4 regions of the Streptomyces sp. NPDC002742 genome follow, and region 2 is predicted to be linked to each of the others. Evidence: riboswitches for the same ligand, from Rfam matches in the RefSeq annotation. Region 2 holds a riboswitch; each other region holds the start of a gene.
The links. Region 2 has a riboswitch for cobalamin ahead of ACFYW8_RS42970 ((2Fe-2S) ferredoxin domain-containing protein). Riboswitches for the same ligand answer to the same signal wherever they lie in the genome.

Region 1: it holds a riboswitch for cobalamin, as region 2 does, so the genes downstream of both, ACFYW8_RS23860 (CbtB-domain containing protein) here and ACFYW8_RS42970 ((2Fe-2S) ferredoxin domain-containing protein) in region 2, are expected to answer to the same signal.
Region 3: it holds a riboswitch for cobalamin, as region 2 does, so the genes downstream of both, ACFYW8_RS34980 (cobalamin biosynthesis protein) here and ACFYW8_RS42970 ((2Fe-2S) ferredoxin domain-containing protein) in region 2, are expected to answer to the same signal.
Region 4: it holds a riboswitch for cobalamin, as region 2 does, so the genes downstream of both, ACFYW8_RS04175 (CbtB-domain containing protein) here and ACFYW8_RS42970 ((2Fe-2S) ferredoxin domain-containing protein) in region 2, are expected to answer to the same signal.

The regions. Positions count from the first base shown of each region.
Region 1 covers NZ_JBIAQF010000013.1:48,397-53,142, forward strand. Annotated here, with positions in the region: gene meaB (methylmalonyl Co-A mutase-associated GTPase MeaB) at 1-784, shown strand, start outside; gene ACFYW8_RS23845 (histone-like nucleoid-structuring protein Lsr2) at 917-1,633, opposite strand; partial or broken gene ACFYW8_RS23850 (malate synthase A) at 1,815-2,006, shown strand; gene ACFYW8_RS23855 (CbtA family protein) at 2,052-2,813, opposite strand; gene ACFYW8_RS23860 (CbtB-domain containing protein) at 2,835-3,056, opposite strand; cobalamin riboswitch at 3,097-3,242, opposite strand; gene ACFYW8_RS23865 (enoyl-CoA hydratase/isomerase family protein) at 3,515-4,627, opposite strand.
Region 2 covers NZ_JBIAQF010000048.1:19,216-23,961, reverse strand. Annotated here, with positions in the region: gene ACFYW8_RS42985 (MSMEG_1061 family FMN-dependent PPOX-type flavoprotein) at 1-83, shown strand, start outside; gene ACFYW8_RS42980 (hypothetical protein) at 285-1,049, shown strand; gene ACFYW8_RS42975 (ArsR/SmtB family transcription factor) at 1,439-2,233, shown strand; gene ACFYW8_RS42970 ((2Fe-2S) ferredoxin domain-containing protein) at 2,406-2,681, opposite strand; cobalamin riboswitch at 2,911-3,088, opposite strand; partial or broken gene ACFYW8_RS42965 (short-chain fatty acyl-CoA regulator family protein) at 3,086-3,293, opposite strand; gene ACFYW8_RS42960 (hypothetical protein) at 3,980-4,633, shown strand.
Region 3 covers NZ_JBIAQF010000026.1:69,173-73,918, reverse strand. Annotated here, with positions in the region: gene ACFYW8_RS34995 (class II aldolase/adducin family protein) at 1-262, opposite strand, end outside; gene ACFYW8_RS34990 (inorganic phosphate transporter) at 944-2,185, shown strand; gene ACFYW8_RS34985 (hypothetical protein) at 2,206-2,424, shown strand; cobalamin riboswitch at 2,560-2,703, shown strand; gene ACFYW8_RS34980 (cobalamin biosynthesis protein) at 2,809-3,768, shown strand; gene ACFYW8_RS34975 (cobyric acid synthase) at 3,765-4,746, shown strand, end outside.
Region 4 covers NZ_JBIAQF010000002.1:309,658-314,403, forward strand. Annotated here, with positions in the region: gene ACFYW8_RS04165 (ferredoxin) at 1-53, shown strand, start outside; gene ACFYW8_RS04170 (histidine phosphatase family protein) at 344-928, opposite strand; cobalamin riboswitch at 1,113-1,275, shown strand; gene ACFYW8_RS04175 (CbtB-domain containing protein) at 1,313-1,534, shown strand; gene ACFYW8_RS04180 (acyl-CoA dehydrogenase family protein) at 1,757-2,947, shown strand; partial or broken gene ACFYW8_RS04185 (IS1380 family transposase) at 3,121-3,291, opposite strand; gene ACFYW8_RS04190 (hypothetical protein) at 3,499-3,759, opposite strand; gene ACFYW8_RS04195 (SDR family oxidoreductase) at 4,125-4,746, shown strand, end outside.

The sequences.
Region 1 (4,746 bases), on a different contig from region 2:
GTCGACGTTCATCGACGCGTTCGGCACGATGCTGACCTCGCTGGGGTACCGGGTCGCGGTGCTCGCCGTCGACCCGTCCTCCAGCCGTACGGGTGGCTCGATCCTCGGCGACAAGACCCGTATGGAGCGCCTGGCCGTGGACCCGGCCGCCTTCATCCGCCCCTCCCCCACCGCCGGAACGCTCGGCGGGGTGGCCAAGGCGACCCGCGAGTCGATCGTGGTGATGGAAGCGGCCGGCTACGACGTGGTGCTGGTGGAGACGGTCGGGGTCGGCCAGTCCGAGACCGCGGTGGCCAACATGGTCGACTCCTTCCTGCTGTTGACGCTGGCGCGCACCGGGGACCAGTTGCAGGGCATCAAGAAGGGCGTCCTGGAGCTGGCCGACGTGATCGCCGTCAACAAGGCGGACGGCCCGCACGCGCGCGACGCCCAGTCCGCCGCGCGTGAACTGGCTGGCGCCCTGCGGCTGATGCACGGCAGGGACGCGGCCTGGACGCCTCCGGTGCTGAGTTGCAGCGCCCGCGAATCGGCCGGTCTGGACACCGTCTGGGACCGCCTGGAACAGCACCGCACCCTGCTCGACTCGACCGGCCGTCTCGCCGACAAGCGCCGCGACCAGCAGGTCGACTGGACCTGGACGATGGTCCGCGACGAACTCCTCGGCCGCCTGCACAACGACCAGGCCGTACGGGCCGTCACCCCCGACCTCGAACGGCAGGTGCGGGAGGGCGGGTTGACCGCCACGCTAGCGGCGGAGCGCATTCTGAAGGTGTTCGGCGGCTAAGGTCACTGAGCCGGCCGCTGGGACGGTGGCAGGGCGAAGGCAGTTGAACCGCACGGGCGGTGACCGGGCTGAGCCCGGTCACCGCCCGTGTTCGCGTTCGCGGCCGGACCCGGCGCAGGCCGGATCCTGTGCTCACCTCTGTGCTGCCTCGTAAGCCTCGCGGATGGACGCGGGGATACGTCCACGATCATTTACCAGATAGCCGTTGGTGCGTGCCCAGAGGCGTATCGGTTCGTCCTCCGGACGGGGATCGAGCTTACGGGTTGCAGCAGACTTGCCGGGGCCTCTCCAGTCTCCCGAGGACACCCCTTCCAGCCGGTCCGCCGCCTCTTGGAAGAAAGCGGACAACGAGGCGTATACGCCCTGCTCGGGATCGTGTGCATCAGCCCACGTTCCGATGGTTCCGTTGAGCGTGTCCAGAAACGTCCCGTAGAGACCGTCACGCTCCGCGGCGATCGGCACCCACTCACGACGCCAGAACGGATGGTCGAGGTCCGCGGACGGCTGCATCTCCTCCAGGCCCATCCGGCTGAGGTAGACCCGCTGGATATCCGTCAGACCAAGAAGGAGATGGCCGACGGGGATTGCCGCTACCTCGCACCCCAGCGCCACCAGACACGATCGGCCATCGGGCTGCCTGCCGGCATCGGTGTCGTTCGCCAGCAGCCACTGCCACATGTCCCCCGGCAGCTTCAGGCCCATGTTCAGTTCGGCTTCGCCGATGGCCGCATGGCTTCCCGGGCCGCCGAGCGCAGCGAGGGCTTCAGGGTCGTTCCGTTCAAGCCAGGCGGTCACCCGGCCCCACGCCTCTCGTACGTCTCCCGCCTCGTGCATCGGGGTTTCGCTCACGTGTGATCTCCACCCAGGCAGGATGCGCACCTCCGTGGAACAAGCCCACCCATATCGCAGGCTCGCAGGGGGCGTTGGCCGGTCTCCCGGACTGTGAAGTTGTCCTCTTGGCGAGGCAACGACCGCTGATGATCCATTGGGCAACCGTATGCGGGACCACTGACAGTGCCTGGCGCGGAACGACGCCCTCAACTCCGGTACCCGGGTGTGGATGGCGGACTTCTAGGACGCCACGGCGCCGACCTGGGAGAACGTGGTCGGCGGTCAGCTCGCCCTGCTCGACGCCATCGAGCGCAGTATCGACTTCACCACCGAGGACAGCAACGGGCACCTGCCGGCCGACCGCGAGCGGCTCGCCACCATGGTCGTCCGGAAAGCCCCCGGAAGCGTCCGGGGGCTTTCTCGTGTCCCGACGGATTCAGTTCGCGGCCGGAACCGATCGCCGCCCGGACGGGACCACCGCGGGCCTGGGGTTGAGCATGCGCTCGGCCAACTCGCCGAAGACGAGGCCGAATCCGCCCCACAGGGTGGCCTGGATGGCCAGGGCCGAGAGCCGGAACCGCCACAGCAGGGTGGCCGGGAAGTCCCCCGGAACCTCGTTGATCACGGGCAGGAACTCGTAGGCCAGGCCGATCAGGACGGCGAAGGCGGCCACCGCGGCGACGGTGGCGTACCAGGTGCCCAGGCTGGGCGCGAGGCGCTTGCCGAGGATGGTGGCGCCGACGGCCAGGAGCACGCTGAGGACCATCATCAGGAAGTACAGGGTGGTCCGCTTGCCGATCGTGTCGGGGTCACCGACCGACGGCGGATTGGCCGGGTACTTCATGAACGGCACGACGTACACGGCGAGGAGCGCGGTCCCGGACAGCAGGAGCGCGGTCGCGCGGGCGCTGAAGCGGCCCACGCGGCCGAGTGCGAAGCAGTAGGCGAGCGCGGCGATGCCGCCGAAGGAGATGCCGTAGACCAGGACACCGGTGGCGAGGCCGGCGGTGGACTGGAGGCTGCGGGAGACGAGTTCGACCTCGTGCCCGTGCGCGGGCGCGTGGGCCTCCTCGAAGCCGATCGCGCTGTCGACTGTCGGTTCACCGAGCAAGTAGGCGACGACCAGGGCGAGTACACCCGCCGCGAGGCCGGCGAGCATGCCTCGCACGAGCAGGTTTCTTACCGTTGCGGAGTTCATGAGTGTGTGCCGTCCCTCGCGTCAGTGGCAGGGGAAACCGAGCAGGTGGCGGGCGTCGTGCACCCACTCGTGGACGTCCTCGCCGGAGACGACGGAGGTGGCGCCCTGTTCGGCGCCGACGAAGTACAGCAGGACCAGCATCAGGATGCCGAAGAAGACCGCCCAGGGAGCTATCGCGGTCAGCGGCAGCTTGGCGGGAAGTGCGGGGGTGGTGGCTGTCGGCTGGGCGACGGTCTGCGCCATGGCAGGACCTCCTCGGGAGTTCGCGTCCCATCTCGGTGGTGCACAGGATGACGCCTACGGGTCTGACTCACGCGGCGCCCGGCGTGGCTGGGCGTCTCGCTCACAGTGGCGCGACCGTGCCGGATTTCCACCGGCTTCCGTCTTGACGTCATCAATATCGGACCGACCGTACCGCGTGGTGAGTACCTGGCCAAGACCGCGCCACCTGGGGTGATCTTCCTCTCGTCCCAGGTGGCGGGGTCCGTTGTGAACGGCGGGTCACCGGTTCCGATCCGGACGACACGCGAAGAAGTGCCCGGTGCCTCCGCCGGGTTCGGCCGCGGGGGACGTAGGAGGTTCGACGTCCGTGACGCACAACTCGACTTCCCGCCGGCGGAGTTCGGCACGCACTCGGCCGGAGGGGCGGCTTCCGGACGGCTGCCGGGTCCGGTGGACGCAAGGCCGCCCCCGCGCCGACTTCAGTCGCTCAGCGTCGCCGTTCCCGGGTCGGCGAGCCGCGCCGTTCCCGGGTCGGCGAGCCCGAGTTCACGCTCACCCAGGGAGGCGAAGAAGCGCTCGACATCGACGTCGGTGACCTCGGCGAGGGTCGCCGGAGACCAGTGCGGGTCGCGGTCCTTGTCGATGATCTGGGCCCTGACACCCTCCACCAGGTCGGGGGCGGACAGGGTGGCGCAGGACACGCGGTACTCCTGGTCCAGAACGCGCTCCAGTGAACCGAGCCGTCGCACGCGGCGCAGGGCGGCCAGCGTGACCTTCAGAGCGGTGGGCGAGTTGCCGAGGAGGATCTCCGCGGTCTCCTTCGCCTCCGGGTCGCCTACCGCGAGCAGTCGTCGGACGATCTCCTCGACCGTGTCGGCCGTGTAGCAGGCGTCGATCCACTCCCTCCGCTCCGCCAGCTCACCCCGGGGCGCCGGCCGCGCATGGCGGGCCAGAGCCTCGCGCACGGGAAGGTCCGCGAGGTCGGACACGAACTGCCTGAGCGACGCGGACTGCAGGTAGTGGTCGGCGAGGCCGCACAGCAGGGCGTCGCCCGCGCCGATCGAGGCACCCGTCAGGGCGAGATGGGTGCCCAGCTCGCCGGGTGCCAGGGCGAGCAGATGGGTGCCGCCCACGTCTGGGACGAAGCCGATGCCGGTCTCGGGCATGGCGATGCGGGAACGTTCGGTGACGACCCGGACGCTGCCGTGCGCGGAGACGCCGACGCCGCCTCCCATGACGATGCCGTCCATGACCGCCACGTACGGCTTGGGGTAGCGGGCGATGCGGGCGTTGAGGTGGTACTCGTCGCGCCAGAACGCGGCGGACGCGGTTCCGTCCCCGTCGCGCGCGTCGTCGTGGACGACACGGATGTCGCCGCCCGCGCACAGTCCGCGCTCGCCGGCGCCGGTGATGACGACGGTCTCGACGGCCGGGTCGTGTTCCCAGGCGGTGAGGGCCTGGTCGATCCGGCGCACCATCGCGTGGTTCAGGGCGTTCAGCGCCCTCGGCCGGTTCAGAGTGAGGTGGGCGGCCCGTCCGTCGGTGTGCAGCAGGACGGATTCCTCGGCGCCGGGTGCCTCGCCGCCGGTCATCCGAGGGCCTCCGTCAGGCCGCGGGCCACGATGACGCGCATGATCTCGTCCGTTCCTTCCGGGGTCGTTCGGATTCGCCGGTCACGACGATCTTCCCGACACCGTACTCACCGAGGACC
Region 2 (4,746 bases):
TGGCCCAGCTGCGGATGCCGGAGCTGACGATCGCCGACATCGAGCAGACGGAGGCGGATTCGCTGAAGTACCGCTACGAGTAGCGGGCCGCCGACAGCGATTACCGAACCATCAGCAGCACGCCGAATCCCCGGACCGGCATGCCCCTAGCTCCATCGCGGGGCCTTTTGCGAGGTCACGCGCGGCGTCGGCAGTCCGGCCGACGCCTTGGCGACGGGGTTCGCCCTGCCCGATGCCGTCTGAACCAGCGGACAGGTGAGTGATCCCCCTTCTACGCTGGCGGCATGACGGGATATCCAGGCTTCGGTGTGCTCCTGGCAAGGTTGCTGGATCACAGGAAGCTGGACATCGGCACCCTGGCACGGCAATCCGGAGTCCCCGAACCCGAGCTCCAAAGGGTCTTCGCCGGCATCGCGCCGAGCCCAGCCCTGCTCCGACAGCTCGGACCCGCACTCGGTCTCCATGCCGCAGACGTATTCGTGATCGCGGGGGCGACGGTTCCGGACGACCTTGCCCCCGTGGACGCAGAGGCCAGCAGGTGGGTACCACAGGTCGTGAGACGTGCCGTAGAGCTCCCATCGGAGAAGAAGAGCGAGTTGCGCCACCTCGTCCGGTCGTTGCCGCAGCGGAAGGTCGTGCAGTCACCGGCGTTCCCGCGGGTCGATGTCCCGCCCCCTGGGCCGCCCGGGGCCCTGCTCGTCCGGATGCTCAGATACAGGAACCTGCATTGGATGGGCATCGCCAGGGTCTTCCACTCCCTGACCGGCCGGTACTGGTCCGCGTCCACGTACGGAATGGTGGGCGCCGGTCGCAAGGAGCTGACCCCCGACCTCGTGGCCGATTTCGGGACCGTGCTGGGCATTCCCGCTGGCGACCTGGGCGCCCTGACCGGCGGCCCGCCTTCCGAGGAGCCCCACGCACAGGAGCCGGCGGCGGTCGGCGTGGCCGAGTTGATCTGGGACCTGCGGCGCCTGACCGCTGACCAGGTGCGACACACAGGCAAAGCGGCCGCATCCATGTGGTCACCTCGACCAGATCCCCAACGCTGACTATGGGTTGAGGACCAAGCCAGTGCCCGCCAGGTAGCCGTCGATCACCTCCGGCCGGTACCGCAGCATCCTCAGTCGCGCTTCACCGCGCTTCACCGCGCTTCACCGCGCTTCACCGCGCTTCACGGCGCGGGCGATCGGGCCAGGTCGGCGGCGCCGAGACATCGATGTCGCGTTCCTCCAGGGACCAGATGTCCTGATGCCCTCCCGCGTGCTTCGTCCATACGTATCCAGGCGAACTCGTTCGGCCTCGGCACCGCCGAACGGTGGCCCCGCGACCCTCGTCCGGCTGCGGGGCTGGCCTTGACATGCAGCCTATTGGCTGCCTAAATTAAAGGCAGCTGGAAGGCTGCATATCGACAGGCGGTGGCCTGGGTACGGGGACGGGCATGGACGAGGTGTTCAAGGCACTGGCCGATCCGACGCGGCGCGCACTGCTCGACTCGCTCAACGCACACAACGGGCAGACCCTGCGCGAGTTGTGTACAGGACTCGACATGGCCCGGCAGTCCGTCAGCAAGCACCTCGCGGTACTGGAGGAGGCCGGGCTCGTCACCACCGCGCGGCGGGGCCGGGAGAAGCTGCACTACCTCAACGCAGCGCCCGTGCACGAGATCGCTCACCGGTGGATCAGCCGCTACGACCGGACCAGGGTCCAAGCCCTGGCGGACCTGAAACTCGCCCTGGAGGAGACCGCGATGGACGCGCCGACCTTCGTCTACACCACCTACATCCGCACCACCCCGCAAAAACTCTGGCAGGCGTTGACCGAGCCCGCCTTCACCCGCCGCTACTGGTCCACGGAGTTCGCCACGGACTGGTCCGTCGGCTCACCGATGACCTGGGACAACCACGGCGTGCAGATCAGCGACCCGAAGCAGGTCGTGCTGGAGGCCGAGCCCTACAGCCGGCTCTCCTACACCTGGCACGCCATCACCCCGGAGCTGGCCAAGCGCTTCGACTGGGACGAGGAGTTGCTCGCCAAGCTGTCCGGCGAGGCCTGCTCGAAGGTCACCTTCACGATCGAGGAGACCGCCGCGCAGGTCGTGAAGCTCACCGTCGTACACGACGGATTCGAGCCCGGATCGAGCCTGGCCGAGATGGTCAGCCAGGGCTGGCCGAACGTGGTGGCAAGCATGAAGTCGCTCCTGGAGACCGGCGAACCACTCCCGGACGATGCGTGACCGGCTGCGTGGCTTTCCCTGTCAGGGATCGACGACATCACGAGTTGTCACATCGTGGTGCATCACCGCAACAATTCGGATCGTCATCAGTTCACCAGGCGCGCAATAACACTGCCGCCCCAGCATTGATGACGGACCAGGGAAAAGGCGTCAACCAGGCCGGCTTTCGCGCTCATCGCGCCCTCCGGGGCGGGGTGAAGACGTAGAGGTCGAGGATGTCGGGGCAGGGGGCGACGCCGGGGCCGCCGGCTTTGGCCCAGGCGGCGATGTCGTCCGTGGCATCGCGGTCGTTGACGAGGCCGAGCCAGACCGGGCGGGCGCCCGCGGCACGTGCGGCGGCGGAGGGCTGGACGACGATCACGTTGGCGTGTTCGCACACGCCGAGGCAAGCCGCGATGCGCACCGGTGCGCTCTCGGCCAGGCGTGCCGTCTGCTGGGCGTGATCCACTCCGGCGACTTTCGGGCTTCCACAGCAGCAGTCCCGGCAGACGACGACGCGGCACGGCGCCCGGTAGCCCGCAGCGGCGGACTTCGTCGCGTCCTCGGTGTCGTTCTTCGGGCCGCCGCAGACGGTGACCGGCACGGCGGGTTTGGCGTGACGGGCGGGGGTGGGGAGCACGGGCAGACCTCGGGGTCAGGGCTCGTACGCGGAGCCTGGACTGTGGATGTCCTCCGCGCCGGGGCGCGGAGGTGCCAGCAGGTCTTCGGACTCGGGTTCGTCCGGACGGGGCGCCTTCCCGGTCTCCCAGTGGCTCGCGTGCCCCGCCCGTTCCCCTCACCGCTGCGCGTCAGTTCCGGATTCGCACCGGATTCCCTGGCCTCGGATGAGGCTCAACTGGCCTGATGAGGCTATCAAGTCCGTCGTACCGTCAGTTCGTGCGATCGGTCACGGGGTACGGGGTACGGGATGAACGTGCTGGTGTTCTGGTCGATTCGCAGGGGACCGGCCGAGGGGTGGTACGGCGCGCTGGGGGCGGTCGAGGCGTTCGCAGACCCGGCGACCCAGGCCGATGGCGGTGGCGGCGGATGCATCGGTGAGGTCGATGCCGTCGGAGTGGACACAAGCATTTCCCGTACACGATGCTGCCGCCATTGCATCTGACAGTCTCTCCGGTGAGGTTGGAGGAAGCACCGCTGTCACCACGCCGCCCAACGGGTGTTTGTGAAGCGTCAGCAGGATCACGTCGTGCCTTCCCCGACAGTCCGCCGCTACCTGCTGTCCACCCTGCTGGTCGTGGCACTGGTCGCATTCGGCTACTACGCTCTGCAGCCTGTCCGAGAAGCTTGTGCGCTCAACTCCGGCCCCTACGGCTCCATTTTCACCCCAGACAACGTCCACGCATCAGGCGATGGTCATTGCGGTGAAGTGCACAGGCGCTTTCAGGCCTGGCTCGGGCGATAGGTGCACCAACCGTTCGACGTCGGCGACTTCAGGTTTCCGCTGGTCAGGAGCTGTCTGACAGTCGCTGAAGGGCCGGTTGGCGGGCCCCTGATCAGTGGTGCCGTGGCTGTTGCCAGTACCCGTTCACCCGATCCGAGGGGTACGAGGGACCTCGTCGTACATCCTGTCGGCCGCCCTCGCGGTCATCATGGTGCGGCGGTCTCCGCGGGAAGGGCGAGGTTCGCGTCATCCGATGAACTCGGACGAGGCACCACGGGGTCACCCCCGGGGCCAGAGTCTCTGGCAGCGCTCGTACTCTTCGTTCACTCACATCAATCAAACACAGCGAAGAGACGACAGAATCGATGATCGGCAGCTTTGTGGCCCTCGTGGTGGCCCCCTTGGCCATGGCCGGGCTGGCTCGATGGGCGGCGGCAAGGAGGCGCCACGGCCTGGCAGCGGGCCGGGTCGTTCACTTCCGCTGCCGACTCGACGGCCGCAAGGGCCGACTGCTGGCCGACCCGCGCCTCGACCGACCCGTCTTCCTCGACCGCTCCGGCAGTGCCACTGCCCTGCCGCGCGGCGGCGAGGCCCTGGACGCGACGGTCACCACCATGGGTCAGGTCGCCTTCGAGAAGGTCGGCCTGCGCTACCGGACGCCCGACGGCCAGGTGTTGCGGCTGGGCCTGGGCACACACGACGCGCGGACGATCGGTGCCTGGCTGAGCGAACAGGCCCACCCGACCCTCGCACCCGCCCGCCGGCCGCTGTTGCCGACCGCGCCGCTATGGGCGGTGCTGGCGCTCGTGGCGTCGCTGTTCGTGGGCTTGGCAGCAGCGGACTTCCCTGCTCGGGAAACACACCTCCGCCGAGGTCGTCCGTCTGAACCGGGCCGAGGACGGCTGCATCGTCAGCTGGGACGACGGTTCGCAACATACGACTGTGGACTGCGACACGGCAGACGTCGACCCCGGCGATCACGTCCCGATCATCGCGCTGCCCTGGCCCTTCCTGGGTGAGGCCATGGATACACGGACCTCGTTGATAGTGGTCGCCGTCCTTGGTGGCGGCCCCGGTCTGCTCGGCCTTGGCGGTGCACTGGTAATCAGCCCGTTGGCCTGCGCCCGGCGCG
Region 3 (4,746 bases), on a different contig from region 2:
CGATGTCGTCGCGCGTCAGCCGGTCATAGGGCACGCCCGTGGGCGTGACCAGGACCGTGTCGCCGACGCGGACCGAGACGTTGCCCGACGTGCCGACGACCAGCCCGTCGGCGACCGTCCGGCGGGCCGTCGCGACGAGCTCGTCCCAAGCCCGCCGAAGAGCGTCCCGCTCGTCGCGCGCGGACGGCTCGTCCCCCTCGCCGCGCCGGCCCCCCTCGCCCCCTTCGCCGCGCTTGTCGCGCTTGTCGTGTTTGTCCGTCATCCGTGGGCCCTCCCGCCCGTCCCGTGCTTCCCGTGCGCCCCCGTGCCGCTCGGCCACGACGCGATCCTGCCGCAATCCCTATTTCGTCCGACTGTCCGACAGTACGGCGAGGCGGGGCGCACGGGCGGCCGGTCGCCGGCGCTCGCGCCGGACATCGAGTGCAACCCAGGGCCGGAGCAGGTGGCACGGCCCCAGCAACGCCGGAACGCCGCACGGGATCAAGGCCTACCGCCACGAGCCGCCACGGGATCCGGCGGGAGACCGGCCATCGGCGTGTGATCTGCACCACAACACACCCATGGAACATTCCCGTCGACCCCGGCCGGACATTTGCCGCAGATCACACGCTGCGACCGGCCCGCTACGGTCGACGGCACCGGAGCGCCGCCCGCCGGAAGGTCCACGTGGACCTTCCGGCGGCACGACAACAGCGGCAACTGCCGGGTGACCGGAATCTCTTCCCCGAATCCCCGGCTCACCCCAGACGTCCCACCCCGGGGCGACGACCCAAGCGGAGCTTGGAATTCCACATCCGTTCGAACCCGCGGCGCCACCCCTCCGGTTCAACCGGAGGAGCGATTCACCGTTCCAGACACCACGATGCCCGCCCCAGTTCACCTTCCGTTCATCCAGGTTGCCTACGGTCCACCTGCCACTGACGTCCAACAGAAGCCTGGGTAAATGGAACACATCACGCTCCTCCTCGGAATCGTGATCGTCACCGCTCTCGTGTTCGATTTCACGAACGGTTTCCACGACACCGCCAACGCGATGGCCACCACCATCTCGACCGGCGCGCTCAAGCCCAAGGTCGCGGTGGCCATGTCCGCCGCGCTCAACCTTGTCGGCGCCTTCCTCTCGGTGGAGGTCGCCAACACGATCTCCAAAGGCCTCGTCGATGAATCCGGCATCAAGCCGGAGGTGATCTTCGCCGCGCTCGTCGGCGCGATCCTCTGGAACCTCGTGACGTGGCTCGTCGGACTCCCGTCCAGTTCCTCGCACGCCCTCATGGGCGGCCTGGTCGGCGCCACCATCGCCTCCGCCGGTACCGGCGCCGTGCACGGGGACGTCCTGGTCGGCAAGGTGCTCCTGCCCGCCGTCGCGGCCCCGATCGTCGCCGGCCTCGCCGCGATGTTCGCGACCCGGCTGTCGTACAAGCTCAGTGGTGACGCCGAGACCAAGGCCACCAAGAAGGGCTACCGCGCCGGCCAGATAGCCTCCGCGGGCCTGGTCTCGCTGGCCCACGGCACCAACGACGCGCAGAAGACGATGGGCATCATCACCCTGGCCCTGGTCGCCGGTGGCGCCGTCGCTCCGGACTCCAACCCGCCGGTCTGGGTCATCCTGTCCGCCGGTCTCGCCATCGCGCTCGGCACCTACCTGGGCGGCTGGCGCATCATCCGCACGATGGGCAAGGGTCTGACCGACCTCCGGCCGCAGCAGGGCTTCGCCGCCCAGACCAGCGCGGCCACGGTCATCCTGGCCTCCTCGCACATCGGCTTCTCCCTCTCCACCACGCACTCGGTCTCCGGTTCCGTGATGGGCGCCGGCCTCGGCCGCAAGGGCGGTGTGGTCCGCTGGTCCACCGCCAAGCGGATGGTCGTCGCCTGGGTCCTCACGCTGCCCGCCGCCGCCGTGGTCGGCGCGCTCGCCGAGTGGGTGACCGGATTCGGTGCCTGGGGCACCGCGCTCGTCGCCGTCTTCCTGGTCGGATCCAGCCTCGCGATCTGGCGCCGCTCGCGCCGCGAGGTGATCGACCACAACAACGTGAACGACGCCGAAGAGCCCGCCGGTGTGGTGACCACCGCCATCGCCGCCGTCACCCCGCCCCCGGCCGGCATCGTGGCCGAGGAGCTCACGGCCACCATCCCGGCTCCCGCCGAGCCCACGGCGAGCCCGTCCGCGCCGTCCCCCGTGGCCTGAGAACCGAAGGAAGAAACAGCATGAACATCGACTGGTCAGCCCTCGGGTCCGTCTTCGGGGTCAGCCTCGGAGTGACCGTGGCCCTCGTCACCCTCTTCACCCTCGGTGTCGCCGGCCTCTCCAAGAAGGAGTCGGCCCAGGGCGGTTCCGCGGTCGCGGCGGCCACCGGCGCGTACGTCTGCTTCGCGGCCTGCGCCGCGGCGGTGGCGTACGGCATCTCCCTGATCATCACCAAGTAACCCGGCGGAGCGGCCCGAAACAGGGTTGCGCCGAGCGGTACCGCGCGTGGGGTGCGGGACGGATCACCGTCCCGCACCCCACGCGTATGTGGGCCTGCGCACACTGTCCCCCCGCAGGTCAACAGCCAGTTGACGGCCGTTCTCACCCCGTGGTGGACTGCCGGAGCCAAGTACGGCGGCATGAGAGGAAGCCGGTGCGAATCCGGCGCGGTCCCGCCACTGTCATCGGGGAAGAAACTCCCCGGGAGCCAGGAACTCTCACCGCCGGTCTCGTCGAACCAGGGCGTGGACACCCTGAGTGAGGACATATCGCCATGCGCGGCTGCCCGTTTCCCGATCCGCTGAGTACGAGGGTTCCACTCCACCCGACCGCGGGCTGACCCCGTGCGTGCCGATCGCGTCTTCGCGTACGGCGCCGCCGCCGGCCTCCTGGGCGACCTGCTGCTCGGCGATCCCCGCCGGGGGCATCCGGTCGCCGCGTTCGGGCGGGCCGCCGCGGCCGTGGAGCGGACACTGTGGCGCGACCACCGCGGGTGGGGCGCACTGCACACCGCCGTCTGCGTGGGCGGTGCCACCGGACTCGCCGCGCTCACGAGCCGTACCGTACGCACCTCCCGTACCGCTTCCGTCGCGCTGACGGCCGCCGCCACCTGGGCCGTCGTCGGAGGGACCTCCCTGGGCCGTGAGGCGCGGGCGATCGGTGGCGCGCTCGCGGCCGGTGACCTCGACGCGGCCCGGGAGCGGCTGCCGCATCTGTGCGGCCGCGATCCGCAGGCGCTCGACGCCGACGGGATCGCGCGGGCCGTCGTCGAGTCCGTCGCCGAGAACACCTCCGACGCCGTCGTCGGCGCCCTGGTCTGGGGCGCCGCCGCCGGTGTGCCCGGACTCGTCGCCTTCCGCGCCGTGAACACGCTCGACGCCATGGTCGGGCACAAGTCCCCCAGGCACCGGCGCTACGGCTGGGCCTCGGCCCGGCTCGACGACGTCGCCGGCTGGCCGGGAGCCCGGCTGACCGCCGTCCTCGCGGCCGTGGCCGGTTGCGACCCGCGCGGGGCCGTGCGCGCCTGGCGCGCGGACGCCCGCAAGCATCCGAGCCCCAACGCCGGGCCCGTGGAGGCTTCTTTCGCGGGCGCGCTCGGCGTGCGCCTCGGCGGCACCCTCTCCTACGGGGGACGGGTCGAGCACCGGCCCGTGCTCAACGGCGCGGGGCGCGCCGTCCAGGTCCACGACATCGAACGGGCCGTACGGCTCTCCCGGCGCGTCGGCTGGCTCGCGCTCGGCGTGAGCGCCGCCGGACGGGTGCTGCTCACGGCTCGGCTCACCAGGAAGGGGCGCACCGCATGAGCGGCGGGCTGCTGATCGCCGGGACCACCTCCGACGCCGGCAAGAGCGTGGTGACCGCCGGGATCTGCCGGTGGCTGGTGCGCCAGGGCGTCAAGGTCGCGCCCTTCAAGGCGCAGAACATGTCCCTGAACTCGTTCGTGACGCGCGAGGGAGCCGAGATCGGGCGGGCGCAGGCCATGCAGGCACAGGCCGCCCGCGTGGAGCCGACCGCGCTGATGAATCCCGTGCTGCTCAAGCCGGGCAGCGACCGCACCAGCCAGGTCGTCCTGATGGGCAGGCCGGTCGGCGAGATGAGCGCGCGCGGGTTCTTCGGGGCGTCCGGGCCCGCCGGGGAGCCGCTGCCGGGCGCCGGGCCGAGCGGGGAACGGCTGCGCGGAGGGCGTCAGGAGGCACTCCTCGGGACCGTCCTCGACTGTCTGGCTCAGTTGCGGGGCACGTATGACGCGGTGATCTGTGAAGGCGCCGGCAGTCCGGCCGAGATCAATCTGCGGCGCACCGACATCGTGAACATGGGAGTGGCGCGCAACGCGGGGCTTCCCGTGCTCATCGTCGGAGACATCGACCGGGGCGGTGTGTTCGCCTCGTTCTTCGGGACGGTCGCGCTGCTGTCCCCCGAGGACCAGGCGCTCGTCGCCGGGTTCCTCGTCAACAAGTTCCGGGGCGACGTCGGCCTGCTGGAGCCCGGCCTCGACATGCTGCACGGCCTCACCGGCCGGCGCACCTACGGCGTCCTGCCCTTCCAGCACGGCCTGGGCATAGACGAGGAGGACGGGCTGCGTGTCTCGCTGCGCGGGGCCGTCCGCGAGTCGTCCGTCTCCTCCCCCGTCGGCGCGGACATCCTGCGGGTGGCCGTCTGCGCGATCCCGCTGATGTCCAACTTCACCGACGTGGACGCGCTGGCCGCCGAACCCGGCGTCGTGGTGCGGTTCGTGGACCGGGCCGAGGAACTGGCCGACGCGGACCTGGTCGTCGTGCCCG
Region 4 (4,746 bases), on a different contig from region 2:
CCTGCCGTGAGTGCGCCCAGGCGTGCGCGGACTTCATGGCCACGCTGCGGTGAGGAACGAAAGCGCCCCGGGAGAGGATTCCGAGGTGAGGCCCGGGCGGTCCGGGTCAAGTCCGCGGTGAGGACGAGGTCGGCCCCGCGGCAGGGCGCTGTGGCGAGGGTGCGGTCCGCCCGTGCTCCGCGCTGACGTGCGGGCCTCCCGGGTCGGGGCTCTGGGGCCGCACCCGGACGGCCGGGTCAAGTCCCGTGCTGAGGACGTCAATTCCCGCGCTGAGGACGTCAAGCCCCTGAGGACCAGGGCCGCCCGGGTCGGGGATCTACGGTGCGGGCAACGGCGGCCCTGGTCAGGACGGTTCGGCGAGCGGGCGTCCGGCGCGGATGTTCCAGCGCCCCCCGCGCCCGCTCAACTCCGTGACGGTGAGCGGCGGCACGTCCACGCGCCAGAACGCCGACTCCGGCGCCCCCAGCACCCGTACCACCAGGGCTCGTACCACCTCGGGCTCCACCACCGCGACGGTGCGGCCGTCGAACTCCGACGCCGCGTCGAGGCGTTCCGCCACCCGGTCGCAGAACGCCCGCACCGACTCGCCGCCGTGGGGCGCCGACGCGGGATCGGCGAGCCACCGCGCCACCGCCTCCGGCTCCTTCGCGCTCACCTCGGCCAGCGTCGCGCCGCGCCAGCGGCCCACGTCCAGACCGGCCAACTCCGGTGCCTCGACACCGCCGTCGAGTCCGAGCGCAACCGCCGTCCGGCGGCACCGCACGGTGGGGGAGACCCACAGGCGGCCCGCGGCCGGCACGGCACCCGCGGCGGCCGCCGTCCTGGCGGCCCGCAGGCCCGCGGCGTCCACCGGACTCCCGTCGTCGAAGCGGGCCTCGCGCAGCGCCTCGCTGATCGCCGCGGAGATCAAGATCACTCGGCTGGTCATGCCATCACTCTCATGCTTCGTGGACCTGGTTCGTGTGCCGGGCTCATGTACCGGGCTCGTGCGCAGGGGCCCGCGCGTCGCCGACCGTGGTCGGAGGCGAACCACCTGGTCCGGCAGGGCGGTCGTCGAGTTCCCAGGCGCACGGGGCGCACAGGGTGCACCCGTGCGTGCGCCCTTGGCCCCGAACCGGCTTCGCGGTACGGTCACGTGGATATTGACGACGGTTCGGCGGAAGCCCGGTGGAAATCCGGCACGGTCGCGCCACTGTAAGCCCAGCACTTGTCGCTCCGGCCAGGAGCGGTGGAGGCGGGCCAAGTCAGACCCGTGGCTGTCGTCCTGTGCACCACCGAGCCGGGACGCGAGTTCCCCAGGAGGTTCTGCCCCATGGCGCAGTCCGTCGTTCAGCCGACCGTCACCCCCACCGCCGTTCCCGCGAAGCTGCCGATCGGTGCGATCGTCCCCTGGGCGGCCTTCTTCGGCATCCTGATGCTGGTCCTGCTCTACTTCGTCGGCGCCGAACAGGGCGCCACCTCCCTCGTGTCCGGCGAGAACGTCCACGAATGGGTCCACGACGCCCGCCACCTGCTCGGTTTCCCCTGCCACTGACGGCGACGGGAAACGTACGAGCCACGATATTCCGCGACGGCCGGGAACCCCGGCCCAGGTGAGGGGGCGGTGCCCGGCCGGCCGGGCACCGCCCCCTCACGTGCGCAGGCCCGCCCGCCCACACCCCGCGGACCCGGCGTCCGCGTCATCGGCATTCCCAATTTCTGAAACACGTTCTACGGTGTGCGCCGTCAGGTCGGGCTCGGGGAGGCAGGAGGCGCCGTGCATCTCGAATACACGCCGGAGCAGCAGCGGTTGCGGACCGAACTGCGGGTCTACTTCTCCGAGTTGGTACCGGACAACGCCTACGCGCGCTATGGCGATCCGGCGGCGCAGAAGCGCTTCTACCGCGAGACGATCCGACGGCTCGGCGCGGACGGCTGGCTCGGGGTCGGCTGGCCGAAGGAGTACGGCGGGCGCGGCCTGAGCCCGATGGAGCAGTTCATCTTCTTCGACGAGGCGGCCCAGGCGGGAGTACCGCTGCCGCTGATGGCCCTCAACACCGTCGGACCGACGATCATGCGGTTCGGTACGGAGGAGCAGAAGTCGTACTTCCTGCCGAAGATCCTCTCCGGTGAACTCGACTTCGCGATCGGCTACAGCGAGCCCGACGCCGGGACGGACCTCGCCGCGCTCAGGACCAGGGCCGTACGGGAAGGCGACGAGGAGACCGGCCACTACACGGTCGACGGCCAGAAGATCTGGACGACCAACGGCGACACGGCCGACTGGGTTTGGCTCGCGGTCCGCACCGATCCGGACGCCCCGCCCCACAAGGGCATCACCATGCTCCTCGTGCCGACCTCCGATCCCGGCTATTCGTGCACCATCATCAACACGCTCGCCTCGCACGACACCACCGCGAGCTACTACGAGAACATCCGCGTCCCCGCCACGCGCCGGGTCGGCGAGGAGAACAAGGGCTGGCGGCTGATCACCAACCAGCTCAACCACGAGCGCGTCACCCTCGCCGCACACGGCACCATGGCCATCCGCGCCCTGCACGACGTCCAGCGCTGGGCGGCGGAGACCAAACTCGCCGACGGCCGCCGCGTCGTCGACCTCCCCTGGGTGCGCCGCCTCCTCGCCCGGACGCACACCAAACTGGACGCCATGAAACTCCTCAACTGGCGGATGGTGAACGCCGTCCAGGAGGGCACGCTCACCCCGCAGGACGCCTCCGCCGTCAAGGTGTACGGCTCCGAGGCGCGCCGGGACGCGTACGCCTGGCTGATGGAGATCGTCGCGGCCCCCGGCGTCCTCAAGGAGGGCTCCGCGGGCGCCGTCCTGCACGGCGAACTCGAACGCGGCTACCGATCGGCAGTGATCTTCACGTTCGGCGGCGGCAACAACGAGATCCAGCGGGAGATCATCTCGTGGATCGGGCTGGGGATGCCCCGGGTGCGGCGGTAGCGCCGTGTGTGGCGAGGCTTTTTAGTTGGCACAAAAGCGGGATAGTTGGCACCATAGTCAATTGACTCCTCACGAACGTCCCAGGCCTCGCCAGTCAGGTCTCGATGGCTGCGTCAACCTCGATCTGTAGGTCACGCTCCTGGTTGCGGGACCCGCTCACCGGCCAACTGTCAGACCCGGTCCCGCACTTCGACCCTGGCCCGGCGGATCGCCTCCAGGGCACGGGGCCCGGACCAGGCGAGCGGGTCAACCAGGCGGGAGACGGTGGGGTCGGAGACGACCGGCCCGAACGCGTCGGGCTCGGCCCGCAGCACGCTGGCGTCGGCCAGGCAGTACCCAGGCAGGTGTCTGGACTCTCGTGCCCCTCGCCACAAGGCACGGCCAGCTTCCCCTGCCTGGAGATGTCATGGTCCTCTACGCGCTCACCGGTCTGCCCTATGCCGAGCAACTGCGTTGGAGGGCTCAACGCTGCCCCGAGCAGCAACAACGAGCGCACCCGACTACTGGCTCTGAGGCGGTCGTTCGGTCACGGGGGTACGCGGAGCCGAGGGTCATGCTTCAACGGCCTCATCGTCGCCGTCGGCCTGCCGATCGGTGTCTCCGTCGACCGCACGGTGCGCCCGCACGCTGCCGTATTCGGCCGTCTCCAGGGCATCGACAGCTACGGTGACATCGGGAAGAACAAGCACGCCCAGACCCAGCTTGGCCAAGTGGTCCACCGCTTCGACGCCGCCCTCGTCCCTTTTCCGTGCTGCCCAGGCGAAGGAACTGATCGACGGCGCACGGCCCGCGGCGCGGTAGGTCGTCGTCAACGTCGAAGCCGGCACCTACATTGACGCCACCGCCGTCGAGGCCCTCGCCCAGTGGCAGACGGACCTCGCCGCGCGCGGTGTGGTCCTCGCGTTCGCCCGTCCCTAGGCCTTCTTGCGTCGGACTTCGCGCTGAGTGGTCAGGCCATGCGGGCCCAGCCACGGAGACGGCCCCACAGGGCTGGCCAAGCCTCGGCTGGGCCGTTCGAGGGACACCTCTGTCCGAATGGTCGAGTGTGGCGGCCCGTGAGCCCGCGCGCGCGCTCACGGCCTAGGAGTGTTGTCCCTTGGTGCCGACAATCGGCAGACGATGGGAGACGGCAGTGACCTCAGGCGTGGACACCGGTGGGCAGCTTGCGGGGCTGCCGTTGCTGCGGGGCCAGAAGGCCCTGGTGACCGGGGCGAACTCGGGCATCGGACTGGCGACGGCGGTCGCGCTGGGCCGGGCGGGTGCCGACGTCGTCGTCAACTACGTCGCCGGACAGGAGGCCGCCGAGGACGTGGTCCGGCAGATCCAGGCCTTCGGCGTACGGGCCTTCGCCCATGAGGCGGACGTGTCCGACGAGGGTCAGGTCGTCGGGATGTTCGCGCGCATGCTGGAGGAGTTCGGCACGATCGACATCCTGGTGGCCAACGCCGGTCTGCAACGGGACGCGGCGGTGACGGAGATGACCCTCGCGCAGTGGCACAAGGTCATCGACGTGAACCTCACCGGCCAGTTCCTGTGTGCCAGGGAGGCGGCCAAGGAGTTCCTGCGCCGCGGTGTGGTGCCCGAGGTGTCCCGCTCCGCCGGGAAGATCGTCTGCATGAGTTCCGTGCACCAGATCATTCCGTGGTCCGGTCACCTGAACTACGCCGCGTCCAAGGGCGGTGTCCTGATGCTCATGCAGACGCTGGCCCAGGAGCTCGGCCCGCACGGGGTCCGGGTCAACGCGGTCGCGCCGGGTGCCATCAAGACCCCGATCAACCGCAGCGCCTGGGAGACCCCCG